DNA from 4 places in the Pseudarthrobacter sp. fls2-241-R2A-168 genome. Region 1 is predicted to be linked to each of the others. Evidence: predicted binding sites of a transcription regulator. Region 1 holds the regulator's gene; each other region holds the start of a gene.
The links. The regulator HrcA, encoded in region 1, represses chaperone genes, less so after heat shock. The targets are predictions, from matches to a motif close to TTNGCACTCGNNNNNNNCGAGTGCNAA.
Positions count from the first base shown of each region.

Region 2: the regulator HrcA is predicted to act here: its motif matches at 1,661-1,687, upstream of QRN11_RS13065 (FmdB family zinc ribbon protein).
Region 3: the regulator HrcA is predicted to act here: its motif matches at 1,944-1,970, upstream of groES (co-chaperone GroES).
Region 4: the regulator HrcA is predicted to act here: its motif matches at 2,397-2,423, upstream of QRN11_RS02360 (Hsp20/alpha crystallin family protein).

Region 1 covers NZ_JARVSG010000007.1:159,161-163,306, forward strand. The annotation lists gene hemW (radical SAM family heme chaperone HemW) at 1-66, shown strand, start outside; gene QRN11_RS06015 (DUF4870 domain-containing protein) at 150-569, opposite strand; gene QRN11_RS06020 (DUF3097 domain-containing protein) at 710-1,564, opposite strand; gene hrcA (heat-inducible transcriptional repressor HrcA) at 1,740-2,753, shown strand; gene dnaJ (molecular chaperone DnaJ) at 2,836-3,963, shown strand; gene QRN11_RS06035 (16S rRNA (uracil(1498)-N(3))-methyltransferase) at 3,966-4,146, shown strand, end outside.
Region 2 covers NZ_JARVSG010000019.1:42,049-46,194, forward strand. The annotation lists gene QRN11_RS13055 (DUF4011 domain-containing protein) at 1-392, shown strand, start outside; gene cpaB (Flp pilus assembly protein CpaB) at 509-1,234, opposite strand; gene QRN11_RS13065 (FmdB family zinc ribbon protein) at 1,335-1,598, opposite strand; gene QRN11_RS13070 (5-formyltetrahydrofolate cyclo-ligase) at 1,722-2,342, opposite strand; gene galU (UTP--glucose-1-phosphate uridylyltransferase GalU) at 2,448-3,353, shown strand; gene QRN11_RS13080 (GNAT family N-acetyltransferase) at 3,358-3,978, shown strand; gene QRN11_RS13085 (hypothetical protein) at 4,060-4,146, shown strand, end outside.
Region 3 covers NZ_JARVSG010000019.1:14,524-18,669, forward strand. The annotation lists gene QRN11_RS12950 (class I SAM-dependent methyltransferase) at 1-616, opposite strand, end outside; gene QRN11_RS12955 (hypothetical protein) at 671-1,048, shown strand; gene QRN11_RS12960 (DMT family transporter) at 973-1,902, opposite strand; gene groES (co-chaperone GroES) at 2,127-2,423, shown strand; gene groL (chaperonin GroEL) at 2,502-4,118, shown strand.
Region 4 covers NZ_JARVSG010000004.1:86,023-90,168, reverse strand. The annotation lists gene QRN11_RS02370 (histidine phosphatase family protein) at 1-692, shown strand, start outside; gene QRN11_RS02365 (NAD(P)H-hydrate dehydratase) at 670-1,647, shown strand; gene QRN11_RS02360 (Hsp20/alpha crystallin family protein) at 1,897-2,319, opposite strand; gene QRN11_RS02355 (S9 family peptidase) at 2,955-4,146, shown strand, end outside.

The DNA of each region.
Region 1 (4,146 bases):
CTGGTCCTCACTCTCAAGGGCAGGCTCCTGGCCGATGCGGTGGTGCGCCGGGTCCTCCCGGACTAGATCCGCCAACAGCAACACGGGGTCACTCGCTGCCCAAAAACGCCTGGTTATTGGGCAGGGAGTGACCCCGTGTTGCTGGAACGCTACTTGATCCAGCGGAGGTTGTACTGGTAGCGGTGCGGCTGGCCACGGTTCACGTGGATTCCGGCCGCCACCGAGAAACACGTCAGGGCAATCCAGATCAGGGTGGCGATGACGGCGAAGATGTTGCCCACGACCGGCACAAACACCAGGATGTTGGCAAGCACGGCGGCGATGGTTGGGGGCAGGCTGAAGTTCAGCGCCTCCTTGGACTCCTGCGCGGTGAAGGGACCCCGGTCACGGAAGATCAGGTAGATCAGGAGTGCAGGGACGCAGCCCAGGATCCCGCCGAAATGCGAGAGCGTAGCCCACTGCCTGTCTTCGCTGGCCGTCAGGGGCAGCGCATTCGCGGGGACGCCATGGTACTCCGAACGGCCCTCGCCGCCCTGGCTGTCCCTGTGATCTTGTGCGTTTTCTGCCACAGTCTGTTCCTTCGAAAGTGCAATGGTGCTTGGTAAGAATGCCAATATCTGCTGAGGTAATGCCAGAAGCAGACACCGCAATACCAAGAATACTTGGTGAAGCCGCCCGCTCAGACGTCCTGCCGCTGGATCCTGTCAGTTCAGGGGACAGTGAGGAAGTCAATTACTTCCTCCACCCTGCCCAGCAGGGATGCTTCCAGGTCCGCGTAGGTGCGCACTGCGCCCAGCAGTTTCTGCCAGCCCAGCCCGATGTCCTCCTTGGTGGCGTGCGGCCGCCCGAACGCCTTGAGGATGCCGGTCTTCCAGTCCTGCCCGCGCGGCACTTCGGGCCACTTTTCAATGCCCAGGACGGACGGGCGGATCGCCTGCCAGACGTCGACATAGGGGTGGCCAACGATCAGCACGTTGCCGGCGGCTCCGGGGGAGGCCATGACCGCATCCGCGATCCGTGACTCCTTCGAATCGGGCACCAAATGGTCCACGAGCACGCCCAGGCGCCGACCGGGACCGGGCCTGAAACCGGCAACCGCCGCCGCCAGGTCATCAATGCCGTGCAGGGGTTCGACGACGATGCCCTCCACCCGGAGGTCGTCGCCCCATACTTTCTCCACCAGTTCGGCGTCGTGCTTTCCTTCCACCCAGATGCGGCTCGCCTTGGCCACCTGTGCCCGTTGGCCCGCCACCCGCACCGAACCGGATGCTGTCCGGCCGCCGGCCGGGCCCCCGGCCGGGGTTTGCTTGGGTACCGGTGGCATCAGCCGGATGGGCTGGCCTTCCAGGAGGAAACCGAAACCCAGCCGGAAGGACCTGGACTTGCCCCGGCGGTCCTCCAGGGCCACCACGTGCATGCCGCCTGATTTTTCCACCCGCGTCACTGCGCCTACCCAGCCGGACTGGACCTCCTCCAGTACCATGCCGCGCTCCACCGGCACTTCAAGCAGTTGCGATCTTGCAGGTGCCGTCAGGTCCTGGGCTCCCCAGTTCTGGTATTGCATGGATGAACTCCGCTTCGTGCTGGATCCGGGCCCGGAATTTCGCCCGGAGCGGTACCAATGCTAACAACGGGGCGAATCATAATAGACTGTTAGCACTTAGGCATGTCGAGTGCTAACCCCTGTGAGGTACGGTGCGGGCGGAACGGCTGCCCTGATCCCTGGATGGAGGTGGAGTGTGAGCGAACCGCGCAAGCTTGAAGTACTGCGGGCCATCGTGGAGGACTATGTCCACTCGCGCGAGCCCGTCGGGTCCAAGGCCCTGGTGGAACGGCACCATCTTGGTGTCTCCAGCGCCACCATTCGCAATGATATGGCCGCACTTGAGGACGAAGGGCTGATCACAGCCCCGCACACAAGCGCAGGCCGCATTCCCACGGACAAGGGCTACCGGCTCTTTGTGGACCAAATTTCTGCGGTCAAGCCGCTGTCGCAGGCCGAACGCCGGGCCATTCAGTCCCTGCTGGAAGGGGCAGACGACCTCGACGACGTCCTGGAGCGCACCGTCCGGCTGCTGTCCCAGCTGACCAACCAGGTGGCAGTGGTCCAATATCCGCACCTCAACCGCGCCCTGGTCCGGCATATCGAATTCGTCCTCCTGGCACCGCGGAAGGTGCTGGTGGTGCTGATCGCCAACAGCGGCAAGGTGGAGCAGCGGGTCATCGACGTCGGGCAGGACCTTGGCGACGACGTCCTCGGTACTTTACGCACGCATTTCCTGGCATCCCTTGGCGGGACTGCCCTGAGCCAGCTGACGCAGTCGCTGCCCGCAGTGGTGTCCGGCGTCGCCCCCGCACAGCGGCAGGCAGCCCAGGCATTGGCGCACGGGCTGGAAGCCCTGGCCCACAGCAGCCGGGAGGACCGCATGGTGATGGCCGGGACAGCCAACCTTGCCCGTTCCAACGTGGATTTTCCGCTCAGCATCGGCCCCGTGCTGGAGGCGCTGGAGGAACAGGTGGTGATGCTGCGGCTCCTGAGCGAGATGGCGCAGGACCACCGTGGGGTGGCCGTCAGCATCGGCCGCGAGAACCCGTACGACGGCCTGGCGGAGGCATCGGTGGTGGCCACCGGGTACGGGCCGGACAGTGTCGCGAAGATTGGCATCCTGGGCCCCACGAGGATGGACTACCCCACCACCATGGCCGCGGTCAGGGCCGTCGCCCGGTACCTGTCACGGATTTTAGGTCCCTGACCCGAACCGTCCGGCGGCCAGGCACGAACAGTAGCGCCCGCAGTACAACTGCAGGCAAAACAACAAGGAAGAGATACGAACTTTGAGCAGCCACTACGAAGTCCTTGGAGTCTCACCGGATGCAACCGGGGAAGAGATCAAGAAGGCCTACCGCAAGCTGGCCCGCACCCTTCACCCGGACGTTAACCCCGGCGAAGATGTGGCAGACCGCTTCAAGGCCGTGACCCACGCCTACGAAGTTCTCTCCGATCCCCAGAAACGCCGGGTGTACGACACCACCGGCAACGAGAACGGCACGGACAACGGGTTCGGCGGGGGAGCCTACGCCGGCCAGGGCTTCGCCTTCCAGGACATCTTCGATACGTTCTTTGGCGCCGGCGGTTCCTCCGGGCCCGCATCGCGTGTCCGGCGCGGCCAGGACGCCCTCATCAGCGTCCGGATCGAACTTCGCGACGCCGTTTTCGGCGTCAACAGGAAGCTCGAAGTGGATACGGCAGTGGTCTGCCCAACGTGCGAAGGCTCGTGCTGCCGGCCGGGCACCCACCCGGAGCGCTGCGACATCTGCGGCGGCAGCGGCCAGGTCCAGCGGGCGGTCCGGTCCATCCTGGGCCAGGTCATGACCGCAGCTCCGTGCGGCACCTGCGAAGGCTTCGGCACCGTCATCAAGGACCCCTGCAACGAGTGCAGCGGGCAGGGCCGCATCCGCAGCCGGCGTTCGCTGACCATCAAGGTTCCCGCCGGCGTTGCCACAGGCACCCGCATCCAGCTCTCCGGCCAGGGCGAGGCCGGTCCTGCCGGCGGCCCCGCCGGAGACCTGTACGTTGAAATCCGCGTCAACAACGACGCCACCTATGTCCGGGAGGGCGACGACCTCCACGCCACCCTGAACATCCCCATGACCGCAGCCGCGCTGGGAACAGACGTCACCCTGGAAACCTTTGACGGTCCCCAGGAGATCGATGTGAAGGCAGGAACGCAGTCCGGCGAGATCATCACCTTGCGCGGGCTGGGTGTCACGCACCTGCGCGGATACGGCCGGGGTGACTTGAAGGTCCATCTGCAGGTGGAGACGCCGGCGAGACTGGACGCGGCGCAGGAGGACCTGCTGCGTCAGCTCGCCAAGTTGCGCGGCGAACAGATCACGGAGGGCAAGCTGGCCGCCAGCGGCGGTATGTTCGCCAAGCTCCGGGACCGGTTCGGTAACCTGTAGCGGTGAGCAACCCCGTCTTTTTCACGGCGTCCGGGTCCTTGGACCAGATGGCACCCGAAGGGCGTTTTGTCCTGGCGGGACCCGAGGCCCGGCATGCGGTGACCGTCAAACGCCTGGCTCCCGGCGAGCCCGTGGACATCGTTGACGGCGCCGGCACCCGGATGAGCGGGAAAGTGCTGGCAG
Region 2 (4,146 bases), on a different contig from region 1:
AGCAGCGGTCCCGGCGCAGCGCCGGCGTGGAACAGAACGTGCCCGGCAGGGACCGGGGCCGCTTGCAGGTACAGCATCCGGACAGCAAGGAGGCGGTCCACGTGGCCACCGAAGACAAGGACAATCACCCTTCCCATGAGCCATCCCTGGCGGCCGGTGCTGCGCGGGGGGACGGCGACGTCCAGGGCCAGGACCAAAACCAGGATCAAGGCCAGGACCAGGACCAAAGCCAGGATCAGGGCCAGGTACGGAGCCGGGGGAAGGGCAAAGACCAGGCCGGCGGCGGCGTCCTGCCCACGAAGGCTGCCGAAGATGACCCCCGGCGCTGGGGCGACGCGGACGAGGACCACGATGCCTGGCTGAAGGAACAGAAGCCCCCGCACTGGGGCTGAGAGCCGGGCCAGGCATCCGCCGCAGACCGCTTTCCTTTCGCACTACCGCTGTACTTCGCGCCACCGCTGTCCTTTGTGGGACCGTTTGAAACACCCTTGGCCGGCGCATCTTTTTGTTACGGTCCCACCAGGACAAAGAAGAGTTTGCCCTGCGTTGAGGCGCCGGCCAGCCGCGCCGCCTGCTCGGCACTTGCCGCCACAACAATCAGGCCGTCCGTTTCGGCCGTGCCCAGCCACTGCCCGCTCTGGCCACCCTTGCCGGACGTCCAAAGGACGGGTACTGCCGTTGCCAGAACTTCTGACGGCGCCTGCTGGTCGAAGCCGTTGGCAGCCGTCAGCACAACGTTGACCAGCTGCCCGGGCGAGACGAGCTGGATGGAGGACGGGTCCGCCATTCGCAGGGGCACGGCGGCTGAACCCGGGGGTGTTCCGGCGAGCAGCCCGGGACCGAGCAGCTGGGCGTCTGTCAGCAGCTGGCCTTTGCGGAGCGGAGCTGCCAACTGTTTGCCGGCCAGTTCATTGTCCTGGTTCAGGAAACCCGCAGCCATCATGTCCGGCGGGACTTGCACGTGCGCCAGGTCGGCCGGCGCCAGTGCCGAGCCGGCGGGGAGGTCCCTCGCGGCAGCGATACCTGTCACGGTTTGAACGGGTGCGGGGGTGAGTTGATGGACGCTGATCGCAGCAGCTGCGCACAACAGCAGGGCGATGGCCAGCCGGCGGTTCCGGCTCAGCCAGCCGCCGAGACGCAGAGCAGCGGGCCGCCGGCCGGAGCCGCGGGAACTGCCGGTGCCACGCTGATAGCGGGAAGCGGCCCCGCCGGAACGGAAAAGATATGCAGGCATGCGCCAACGCTAAAGCCGGCCGGACTGCCCGCGACAGGCGCAAGGCGCCCTATGTGGACAAACCGGCCGGCCGGCGTCGAACGATGCTGTTCAGCTGGCCTTAGCTGGCCGCGGCAGCCGGAGCGGACGCGGCGGGTGCCGGCGTTGAAGAGGCCGGAGCGGCGGCAGAGACCGTGCTGCCCTTGGCGTCGCGGGAGTCGGTGCGGTAGAAACCGGATCCTTTGAAAACGACACCTACGCTGTTGAACTTTTTGCGCAGCGTCCCCTGGCACTCGGGGCACGAGGTCAGAGTGCTGTCCGAAAACGACTGGACGATGTCGAAGGCATGGGCGCAATCCTTGCAGGCGTACGCATACGTTGGCACTGGTGCTCCTCCTCTTGGGCAAAACGAGAGGTCCCGTGCTGCCCGGCCGGATGGTCCGTCCGTTAGCAGTCGCAGGGCCTGAGTGCTAATTCTATCATCCCCGCAGAACCAGGGGAGTTGGATTCAGCCGTGGCCGCTAAGAACCCGGATTCCTGATGGCGACAGGATGGCCGGGACCGGACGGTCGAACTCCTCCTCCGGAATCTGCCCCGCGGGAAGCAGTTCCTCGTCGTACACAACGGCCGCCAGGGGAATATTCTTCCCGGCGGTGGCCAGATGGCCCAGGAACTTGTCGTAGTAGCCGCCGCCTTGTCCGATCCTGTTGCCGGCAGCGTCCACGGCCGTCGCCGGGATAAAGAGCGCGGCAGCCGTTCCCGCCACATCCGGCCCGTGCCGCTCACCCTTGGGCTCAAGGATCGGGGCGAACCGGCTCTGCTCCAAACCCGCGGCAGGGTCCCAGAAGACCCAGGCCAGTTCCCGTCCCGGCTCGCAAACCGGGAGCAGGACGCTGTGACCATTGTTGTAGAGCGCGGTGATCAGGGGAAGCGTTGGGGGCTCCACGCCCACGCCGAAGTAGACGCAGACCGTTGCCCGGGCACCACCGGTCAATGAGTCGGCCCAGGCGGCGCCGTGGCGCGCCAGGGCAGCGCCTGCCGCCTCAATCTGCTGCGGGGTCAGCGTAGCCCGCCGTTGGCGGTGTGCCGTGCGGATTCTGTTCTTGACAGCCTTGGCGTCCTCCAACACGTGCATTCCTCCATCACTCGCCGCTGCGGCGATTTCGCTGCGGCCGCACAACCGGCGGCCCTTCAACAATTATTGATTGCTTGACGCTGACGTTAGATTAGTCGGGTGAGTACCAGTAACCCCAGAGTTCGCAAAGCCGTTATACCCGCAGCCGGACTCGGCACAAGGTTCCTGCCTGCCACCAAGGCCATGCCCAAGGAAATGCTTCCTGTCGTGGACAAGCCGGCCATCCAGTATGTGGTTGAAGAAGCCGTTCACGTGGGCCTCAACGATGTCCTGATGATCACCGGACGGAACAAGCGTGCCCTGGAAGACCACTTTGATCGCGTTCCATCGCTGGAATCCACGCTCGAGGGCAAAGGGGACGCCGAAAAACTGGCCTCCGTACAGGCCGCGAGCAATCTCGGCGATATCCACTATGTCCGCCAGGGCGACCCCCACGGACTGGGCCATGCTGTCCTCCGCGCCAAGCAGCACGTGGGCAATGAAGCCTTCGCTGTCCTCCTGGGCGATGACCTCATTGACGCCCGTGACGAACTGCTCAGCACCATGATCGACGTGCAGGCCAAAACGGGCGGCTCCGTCGTGGCCCTCATTGAGGTGGAACCCTCACAGATCAGCGCCTACGGCTGCGCGGACATCGAGGAGATCGACGGCGAGGGCTATGTCCGCATCAACAGGCTGGTTGAAAAGCCTGCCGCCGGTGAGGCTCCGTCCAACCTGGCCATCATTGGCCGCTACGTGCTCCACCCGGCCGTTTTTGATGTGCTGGAACGTACCGGTCCTGGCCGCGGCGGCGAAATCCAGCTCACCGATGCCCTGCAGGAACTCGCGTCCGGAGAGGGCGACGGGCAGGGTGTCTACGGTGTTGTCTTCCGGGGACGCCGCTACGACACCGGTGACAAACTGAGCTACCTGAAGGCCTGTGTCCAGCTGGCCATTGACAGCGACGACCTTGGTCCCGGCCTGCGGGAATGGCTGCCGGGCTTCACCGCCGGTCTCTCCAAGTAGCACAATGCGCGCCGGCCCCATCTGGCCCGTCACCCTGGAGTGCGGCGACCTGGTCCTGCGGCCCATCAGGTACCGGGACAAAAAAGAGTGGACAGAAGTCCGTGCCCGCAACAGCGAATGGCTGGCGCCGTGGGAGGCCTCGAACCCGGATCCGGCTGGAGGGCTGCCGGACTACCGGCAGATGGTCCGTTCGCTCAACGCCCAGGCCGCCCAGGCCACCGCGCTTCCCTTCGTGATTACCGAACGTATCCCGGCAGCCCGGAATCCCGTGATCGTGGGCCAGTTGACCGTCTCGTCGATCGTCTGGGGTTCAGCCATGATGGCCACCCTCGGTTACTGGGTGGACCGGGCCCGGGCGGGACACGGGATAGCGCCCACCGCCGTGGCGCTGGTGACAGACCACTGCTTCAGGAACCTGGGCCTGCACCGGATGGAGATCAACATCCGTCCGGAGAACGGGCCCAGCCTCCGGGTGGTGGAGAAGCTCGGATTCCGGGACGAGGGATACCGGCCCCGCTACCTGCACATCAACGGGGAATGGGCCGACCACCGCTCGTTTGCCCTGACCTCAGAGGAGGTCCCGGAAGGGCTGCTGAACCGCTGGCTGGGTTCCCGGGCTTCATAAATCCAATGATTTGCCAGCCGCGCCACGACACACCGTGGCCAATGCGGCTGCAGCCCCCGTATTGCTCATACGGTTTTGAGTGTGGACTTCCCCCTTAGCAGCTCCGTGATCCTTGTGGTTGCCGTTGTGCTCTGGATTGTATGGGTTGCCCCCTACGTCCTCCGGAAC
Region 3 (4,146 bases), on a different contig from region 1:
CTGCCTTGCCGGATGCGGCCAGGGACTCCACAAAGGACAGCGGAGGCGAAAAGGCCTCCGGGTCCCAGATGCGTTTGGTGCCGGACGTCGAGGTGACCCGGCGGGCAGGATCCAGCCAGACGCCGTCGATCCCGTCCAAGGGAACAGCTGTGGCATCGGCGTGGACCACCGTGGCGTTGGGGAAGGGGATGAGGTTCACTGTGGCGCAGGCCGCCGTCGTCTCATCCATCTCCACCGCGGTGACGTTGATGTCCATGGACGCCAGTGCCATGGAGTCGGCGGCGAGGCCGCACCCCAGGTCGGCCACGTGGCTGATGTTGGCCCCGGCGAACCTCTGGGCGTGGCGGGCGGCGACGTTAAACCGGGTGGCCTGCTCCAGGCCGGCCTGGGTGAACAGCATCTGGCGGGCGAACTCGCCGAATTTCGCCTCGGCCCTGGTGCGGAGCCGGGACTGGGTCAGGACGGCGGAAACCAGTTCGGGGGAGTGCCCGGCCTTGCGCAGCGCCGAGTTCAACTCAAAGGAAGTCTCCTCCTTGTAGGGGCCCAGGGACGCCAGCAGGTCCCAGCCTTCGGGAGTGAGCAGTGGCGCGATCTGGTCCTGGGGAGCGTGAGGCATGCGTTCCAGCCTAGTGGAGCAGGCCCGGGCGGGATGCGGGATAGTGTTGAAACCATGGAAGAGAGCGCAGGCCCCCCGCAGTCCGACGAACCAGCCAAGGACAAGGGGCCCGCCAGATATGCCCGGACAGCTCTGATTGCCGGCGCCCTCGTGGCTGTGGTGTGCATTGGGCTCCTGGTGGTGATCTTCTCCCTGGACACGTTCAATGCAACCGTCTATTCAGTGGGCGGCAACGACATCGCCGGTGACACGCAGGAAGCCCGGGACATCCGAGGGTTGTACGACGGCGCTCGCGCCGGAAGCATCGCCGTGCTGGTTGCCGCGCTGCTGGTGACTGCAGGGGCGGGGGCCCTTCTTTACCGCGAACGGAACTCCGGAGCGGGGGACGGCGAAGGCGGCGAAGACGTCGATTTCGAGGACCTCGGCCGCTGAGGCCCGCCAGCGCTGGTCAGCAGGACTCCGGAGATCACCAAAACGCCGCCCAGGATCTGCGGCAGTGTGATCCGCTGGCCCAGGGCGACGGTGATCAGGGCGGTGAAGACCGCAATGAGGTTCAGGTAGTTGCCCGCGTTCGCGGCCGTGGTGCGTTTCAGGGCAAGGTTCCAGAGCAGGTAGGAACCCAGTGACGGAAACAGGGCAATAAAGGCAAGGGACCAGCCCTCGGAGGGTGTCTGTGGCAGCCCGGCCCCCGTGATGAGGGCCAGCGGGCTGAGGACGACGGCGGCCATCGCCACCTGGAGCGCCGTGGACGTGATCGCCGGGATATCCACCCTCCGGGCAATGATGGTGTAGAGGCCCCACACTGTAATGGCCGCGAGGATCAACAGTTCCCCTTTGTTGATGGAGAACGTCAGCAACCGGTTGATGTCGCCGCCGGTGAGGACCAGCAGGACCCCTGCCAGGCCCAGGCCGATACCCGCCCAGCCCAGCGGACGCGGCCTGTCCCGGAGCAGGATCACGGCGAGCACCACGATCAGCGCAGGGTTGGCCGCCGTCACCAGCGAGGCGTTCAGGGCGGAGGTGTGGCCGAGTGCGCTGTAGAGAAGCAAGGTGTAGGCGCTCATGCCCAGGGAACTCAGGAGCAGCAGGACGGGCCAGCGGCGCAGGACGCCCCGCCAGTCCGGGCGCTCCACCAGTTGCGCGAGGACCAGCAGCGGCGCCGCTGCGAAGGTCCAGCGCCAGTAAGTGAGCTGCAGCGGCTGCATGGTCTCCATGGCGGCATGGCCCACGACGAAGTTTCCGGCCCAGAAGAGGGTGGCAAGGATCAGGTAGGCAGCGGCTCGCACCGGTCAAATGTACACATGGAGGGTTCGCAGATGACGAAACTCTGGCACTCGCCTTGACCGAGTGCTAACCCTTACATAGAGTCTTCATTAGCACTCTCCCTAGGAGGGTGCTAATACATGAAGAGCTGCCAGCCAGGCTGCTGCCGGCACCGCGACGACGGTTTGCCAGCCAGGGCGGGAAGCTTTCCAGTCCACGAATTTGCTGACGAAAAGGAGAGGTCCGAGTGTCGGTCTCTATTAAGCCTCTTGAGGATCGTATTGTTGTCCGCCCGCTCGAAGCCGAGCAGACCACGGCTTCCGGCCTGGTTATCCCGGACTCCGCGCAGGAGAAGCCCCAGGAAGGCGAAGTTGTTGCAGTAGGCCCCGGCCGCTTTGACGACAACGGCAACCGCGTCCCGCTGGACGTTGCCGAGGGCGACGTTGTTATCTACTCCAAGTACGGCGGAACCGAAGTCAAGCACAGCGGCACCGAGTACCTCGTGCTGTCCGCCCGCGACGTCCTGGCGATCGTCGTAAAGTAACTCTTTCGGATCCCCGTGCCGCTGGTCATGCCTACTGCTGGTCAGCTGCACGGGGTTCTGTCTTGAAAGGACTGAATCATGGCAAAGCAGCTTGCGTTTAACGACGCTGCACGCCGGTCTCTTGAAGCCGGCATCGACAAGCTCGCCAACACCGTCAAGGTGACGCTCGGCCCCCGCGGCCGCAACGTTGTCCTGGACAAGAAGTGGGGCGCGCCCACCATCACGAACGACGGCGTCACCATCGCCCGCGAAGTCGAGCTGGACGACCCGTACGAGAACCTTGGCGCCCAGCTGGCCAAGGAAGTTGCCACCAAGACCAACGATGTTGCCGGCGACGGCACCACCACCGCAACGGTCCTGGCCCAGGCACTGGTCAAGGAAGGCCTGCGCAACGTTGCAGCAGGTGCTGCCCCCGGCCAGATCAAGCGCGGCATCGAGGTTTCCGTTGAAGCCGTCGCCGCCCGCCTGCTGGAGAACGCCCGCCCCGTAGAAGGCACCCAGGTGGCCAGCGTTGCAGCCATCTCCGCCCAGAGCGACGAGGTTGGCGAGCTCCTGGCCGAGGCTTTCGGCAAGGTTGGCAAGGATGGTGTGATCACCATCGAGGAATCCTCCACCACGCAGACCGAACTGGTCCTCACCGAGGGCATGCAGTTCGACAAGGGCTACCTGTCGCCGTACTTCATCACGGATGCGGACCGCCAGGAGGCAGTCCTCGAAGACGCACTCATCCTGATCAACCAGGGCAAGATCTCCTCGCTGCAGGACTTCCTGCCGCTGCTGGAGAAGGCACTTCAGGCCGGCAAGCCGCTGTTCATCATTGCCGAAGACGTCGACGGCGAGGCCCTGTCCACGCTGATCGTCAATCGCATCCGCGGCACCCTGAATGTCGTTGCCGTCAAGGCTCCCGGCTTCGGTGACCGCCGCAAGGCCATGCTGCAGGACATCGCCACCCTCACCGGTGCGCAGGTTGTCTCCCCGGAGCTGGGCCTGAGCCTGGACACCGTTGGCCTCGAGGTGCTGGGTACCGCCCGCCGCATCACGGTCACCAAGGACAACACCACCATCGTTGACGGCGCCGGAACGGCCGAGGACGTGGCAGCCCGCGTGGCACAGCTGCGTGCCGAGCTGACCCGCACCGACTCCGACTGGGACAAGGAGAAGCTCCAGGAGCGCCTGGCCAAGCTGGCCGGCGGTATTGGCGTCATCAAGGTTGGCGCAGCCACCGAGGTTGAGCTGAAGGAAAAGAAGCACCGCATCGAGGACGCAGTATCCTCCACCCGCGCTGCCCTCGAAGAAGGCATCGTGGCCGGTGGCGGTTCGGCCCTGATCCACGCCCTCAAGGCACTGGATGAGGACCCCGCTGTCAAGGCCCTCGACGGCGATGCAGCAGCTGCTGTGGGCATCGTCCGCCGCGCCCTGGTCCAGCCGCTGCGCTGGATCGCCCAGAACGCCGGCTTCGACGGCTACGTCATCACGGCCAAGGTTGCCGAACTCGAAACCAACAACGGCTTCAACGCCAAGTCGGGCGAGTACGAGGACCTGATCGCCGCCGGCGTGATCGACCCCGTCAAGGTCACCCGCGCAGCCCTCCGCAACGCAGCCTCCATCGCTGCCCTGGTTCTCACCACCGAGACCCTTGTTGTGGAGAAGCCCGCCGACGAAGACGAGCACGCAGGCCACAGCCACAGCCACTAAGCCCCACCGTCGCAAAAAACCGGTCCAG
Region 4 (4,146 bases), on a different contig from region 1:
ACGTGGCTGCCACGGACGCGCGGCTGGCCGGGGCCGAGGTTATCGAGGTGCCGGCCCGGGACGCGGACGTGAACCTGTCCGGGACCGGCCAGGAGCAGGCCAAAGCCCTCGGCGCGGCGCTGGCCCGGATCGCCGAGGACCACCGGCCCGATGCGGTGGTCTCCTCCCCGTACGCCCGGGCGCGGCAGACCGCCGAGATCGCGGTGGAAGCCGCCGGCTGGCCGGTGAAGGTCCGCACCGATGAGCGGTTGCGGGACCGGGAACTGGGCATCCTGGACCGGCTGACGCGGCTGGGGGTGGAGAAGCGTTTCCCGGAGGAGGCCGAACGCCGGGAGTGGCTGGGCAAGCTGTACTACCGGCCGCCGGGCGGGGAGTCCTGGGCCGACGTTGCCCTGCGGCTGCGCTCCGTCCTGGACGAGCTGAACAACCTCAGCACCGGGCACCGGGTCATGCTGGTCTGCCATGACGCCGTGATCCTGCTCTTCCGGTATGTCTTGGAGGGAATGAACGAGGAGGAAATCCTGGACCTGGCGGCCAGCACCTCGGTCCTCAATGCCTCCCTCACCCGGTATGTGCGGCCGTCCGGCGAAGGGCCCTGGACGTTGGAGAGCTTCAACGTGGCGGACCACCTGACGGAGCAGGGTGTCACGGTCACCGAGCACGCCGGAGATGTCAGTGTCCACCCGAAGTGAGGCCAACTCCCCTACCCTGGTGACGCCGTCGCTGCTGCGCGAGTGGCCGCTGCCGGCACCGGGCGAGGACAAGTATTCACGCGGTTCCGTCCTGGTGATCGGCGGAGCGCGGGCCACACCGGGTGCGGCACTGCTGGCCGGTACTGCTGCACTCCGGGCCGGCGCGGGGAAGCTGAGCCTCGCCGTTGCAGAGTCGGTGGCCGTGCAGGTGGCTGTGGCGCTGCCCGAATGTGGCGCGATAGGCCTTCCCGAAACTGCTGAGGGGTCGCTGACAGGGGAAGGGCTGGACCGGATCTCCACCTACCTCGACCGTGCCGACGCCATCCTGGTGGGCCCGGGCCTCGACGACCCGGATCTTGCCGAGGAGCTTTTGCGGGGCCTGCTGGAGCGGGAGACCGGAACCGGCGGCTCCGACCGGGGCGGCTCCGGCTCAGGCGATTCAGGCTCTGGTGGGAAGACCGCGGACGGAGGTCCCGCCGTCGTCCTTGACGCCTTTGCCTTGGGCGGCCTGCTGAAGCTGGCCGACCAGCTGGAACCGTGGAAGGGGCGGCTGATCCTTACACCGAATCCCAAGGAGGCCGCGGTCCTGCTGGAGCGGGAGGTGGATGACCTCGCGGCTGACGTGGCGGCGATAGCGGACAAATTCCAGGCGGTGGTGAGCTGCCAGGGCTTTATAGCCCGGCCGTCGGACGGTGGCGCGAGCGGGGAAGCTGAGCTGTGGCAGATGACCACGGGCTACGGCGGACTGGGAACATCCGGTAGCGGCGATGTGCTGGCCGGCGCGATTGCGGGACTGCGCGCACGCGGAACAACCAGCGCACAGGCTGCCTGCTGGGGGACGCATCTCCATGCTGCCGCAGCGGACCGGCTCGCCAGCAGGATGGGGCCCCTCGGATTCCTCGCCCGCGAACTGGCTGACGAACTGCCCGCCCTGATGCTGGAGCTGAACACCTGAGCCACTAAAGCAACGCGGAGTCACTTCCGGCCCAATGTTTCCGTTTTATTGGGCCGGATCTGACCCCGCGTTGCAGGAAAGTGAAGCCCCGGCATGGGATGACCCCCGGCTGAAGCCGGGGGCCACCGTATCGGGAGGTTCAGGCGTAGGCTGCCGATGCGCTTTAAGCGCTGTGGCGTGCATACTAGCGATCCGCCCAAGAGGCAGTCAGCAATTTATCGAATACCCGACGTCCCGATCCTGTTGAAACTAGGCGGCAATTTCCTGCTTTGCCCCCTTCGTCTCAATTTCGATCTTGCGCGGCTTGGCCCTTTCGGCGACAGGAATCCGCAGCGTCAGGACACCGGCGTCGTAGCTTGCCTTGACGTTATCTGTATCCAGGGTGTCGCCGAGGATCAGCTGGCGGCTGAACACGCCGCGCGGCCGCTCGGAGGCGATCAACTCAGTGTCCTTGCCCGCGGGGTCCGGACGCTCGGCCCGCACCGTCAGGACATTCCGTTCCACATCCAGGTTCACCGAATCCACTGCAACACCGGGCAGATCAAAGGCGACGACGAATTCCTGGCCCTCACGCCAAGCGTCCATCGGCATCGCTGCCGGACGCGCTGCCGTGCCGAGGACCTGCTGGGCCAGCCTGTCCAGCTCGCGGAACGGATCGGTTCGCATCAACATGGCTTCCCTCCTCGTAAGAGACGGTCCAACAATTGGTTTGGGGTATCAACCGATCTGTAGTGGCTGATATAGATTTTTTACCACTGCGCCAGTAGGTCTGCAAGCGGTTTTGGGAAGAATTTTCTCGTTTCTGCCAGGTTCGTCCAGGCGCGGCGAAGGGGCCTCCCGCGCTGTGCAGAAGGCCCCTTCTCTCCGGTGTTTTGGCTGGTCAGCTACGGGTGGGATCCGGGCGCAGTGGCGTGGGCCCGGGATCCGGCACGGGCAGCGGCCCGGGAGGTTCCGGCGTCGGGAAAGGATTGGGCGGCTGTGGGCCGGGATGGCCGGGCTGGGTGGGATCAGGCTGGTCCGGGCCTGGTTCCGGCGGGAACGGTTCGGGCTCGTGCACTGGCGGGATGGTCATATGCTTCCCCTCTCACGCTGGGCGGATGTGCCTTAGCGTGAACAGGATACGCCTGCGGCCGGAACCCCACTAGGCCACCGTTTCCCCGACGCCCTATCACTTTTGGTCCCCAAGACGGCCGCTTGGGACCAAAAGTGATAGGGCATCGCCTGTATTTCTGCGGGAGGTGATGGGGCGTTATCGTCCGGTAGCGAACGGCCGGTTCATTGTCGGGGCGGGTCTATATATTGAAACCATGACCCAGACTCCGCTGCAGGATTCCGCCAGCACCACCGCCACGCCCGCTCCCCCGGTTGCTAAGAAGGTTCCCACCGAACGCAAGCACCACGGGGACACCTTTGTGGACAACTACGAGTGGCTGCGGGACAAGGAATCCGCCGAGGTCGTGGAGCACCTGAAGGCGGAGAACGCCTACCAGGAAGCGGTCACCGCACACCAGGAGCCGCTGCGCGAGGCCATCTTCCAGGAGATCAAGGGCCGCACGCAGGAGACGGACCTGTCGGTCCCGCACCGCAAGGATGACTGGTGGTACTTCAGCCGGTCGGTGGAAGGCAAGGAGTACGGCATCCAATGCCGGGTCAAGGCGGAAGACACCGGCAATCCCGTACAGGACTGGACGCCGCCCCGGGTGGAGCCCGGCGTGGACATCCCTGGCGAGGAAGTCCTGCTGGACGGCAACGTCGAAGCGGAGGGCAAGCCCTTCTTCTCCGTGGGCGGCACGGCCGTGACGGTGGACGGGACCCTTTACGCGTACGCCGTGGACAACAGCGGCGACGAACGCTTCACCCTGCGCATCAAGGACCTCCGCACCGGCGAGCTCCTCCCGGACGTCATTGAAAACATCTTCTACGGCGTCTCCTTCTCCCCTGACGGCACCCGCATCTTCTACACCGTGGTGGACGCGTCCTGGCGCCCCTACCAGGTCAAGGCGCACACCCTGGGCACGCCGGTTGAGGAAGACGCAGTGGTCTACCAGGAGGACGACGCCGCCATGTGGCTGGGCTTCGAGCTTTCCGCGGACCGGCGCTACCTGGTGCTGGGCATCGGCTGCTCCGAATACAGCGAAACCCGCCTGCTCCGCTTCGACGACCCCGCCCAGGAACTCACCACCGTGATTTTCCGCAACGAGCGGGTCCTGTACGAAGCCGAACCGTTCCTGCTGCCCGGGCCGGACGGTGAAAAAACGGAAAAGATCCTGCTGACCCACAACCGCAGTGCCGTTAACTCCATGGTCTCCCTCGCGGACCCGGCCGAGCTGGGGAAGCCGCTGGCCGAACAGCAGTGGGCCACAGTCGTCGAACATTCCGACGACGTCCGCGTCAACGGCGCGGGCGTCACCTCCACCCACCTCGTGGTGTCCATCCGCAAGGACACCATCGAGCGCGTCCAGGTGATCGGCCTGGCCGGCCTGGGCACCGCCGCACAGG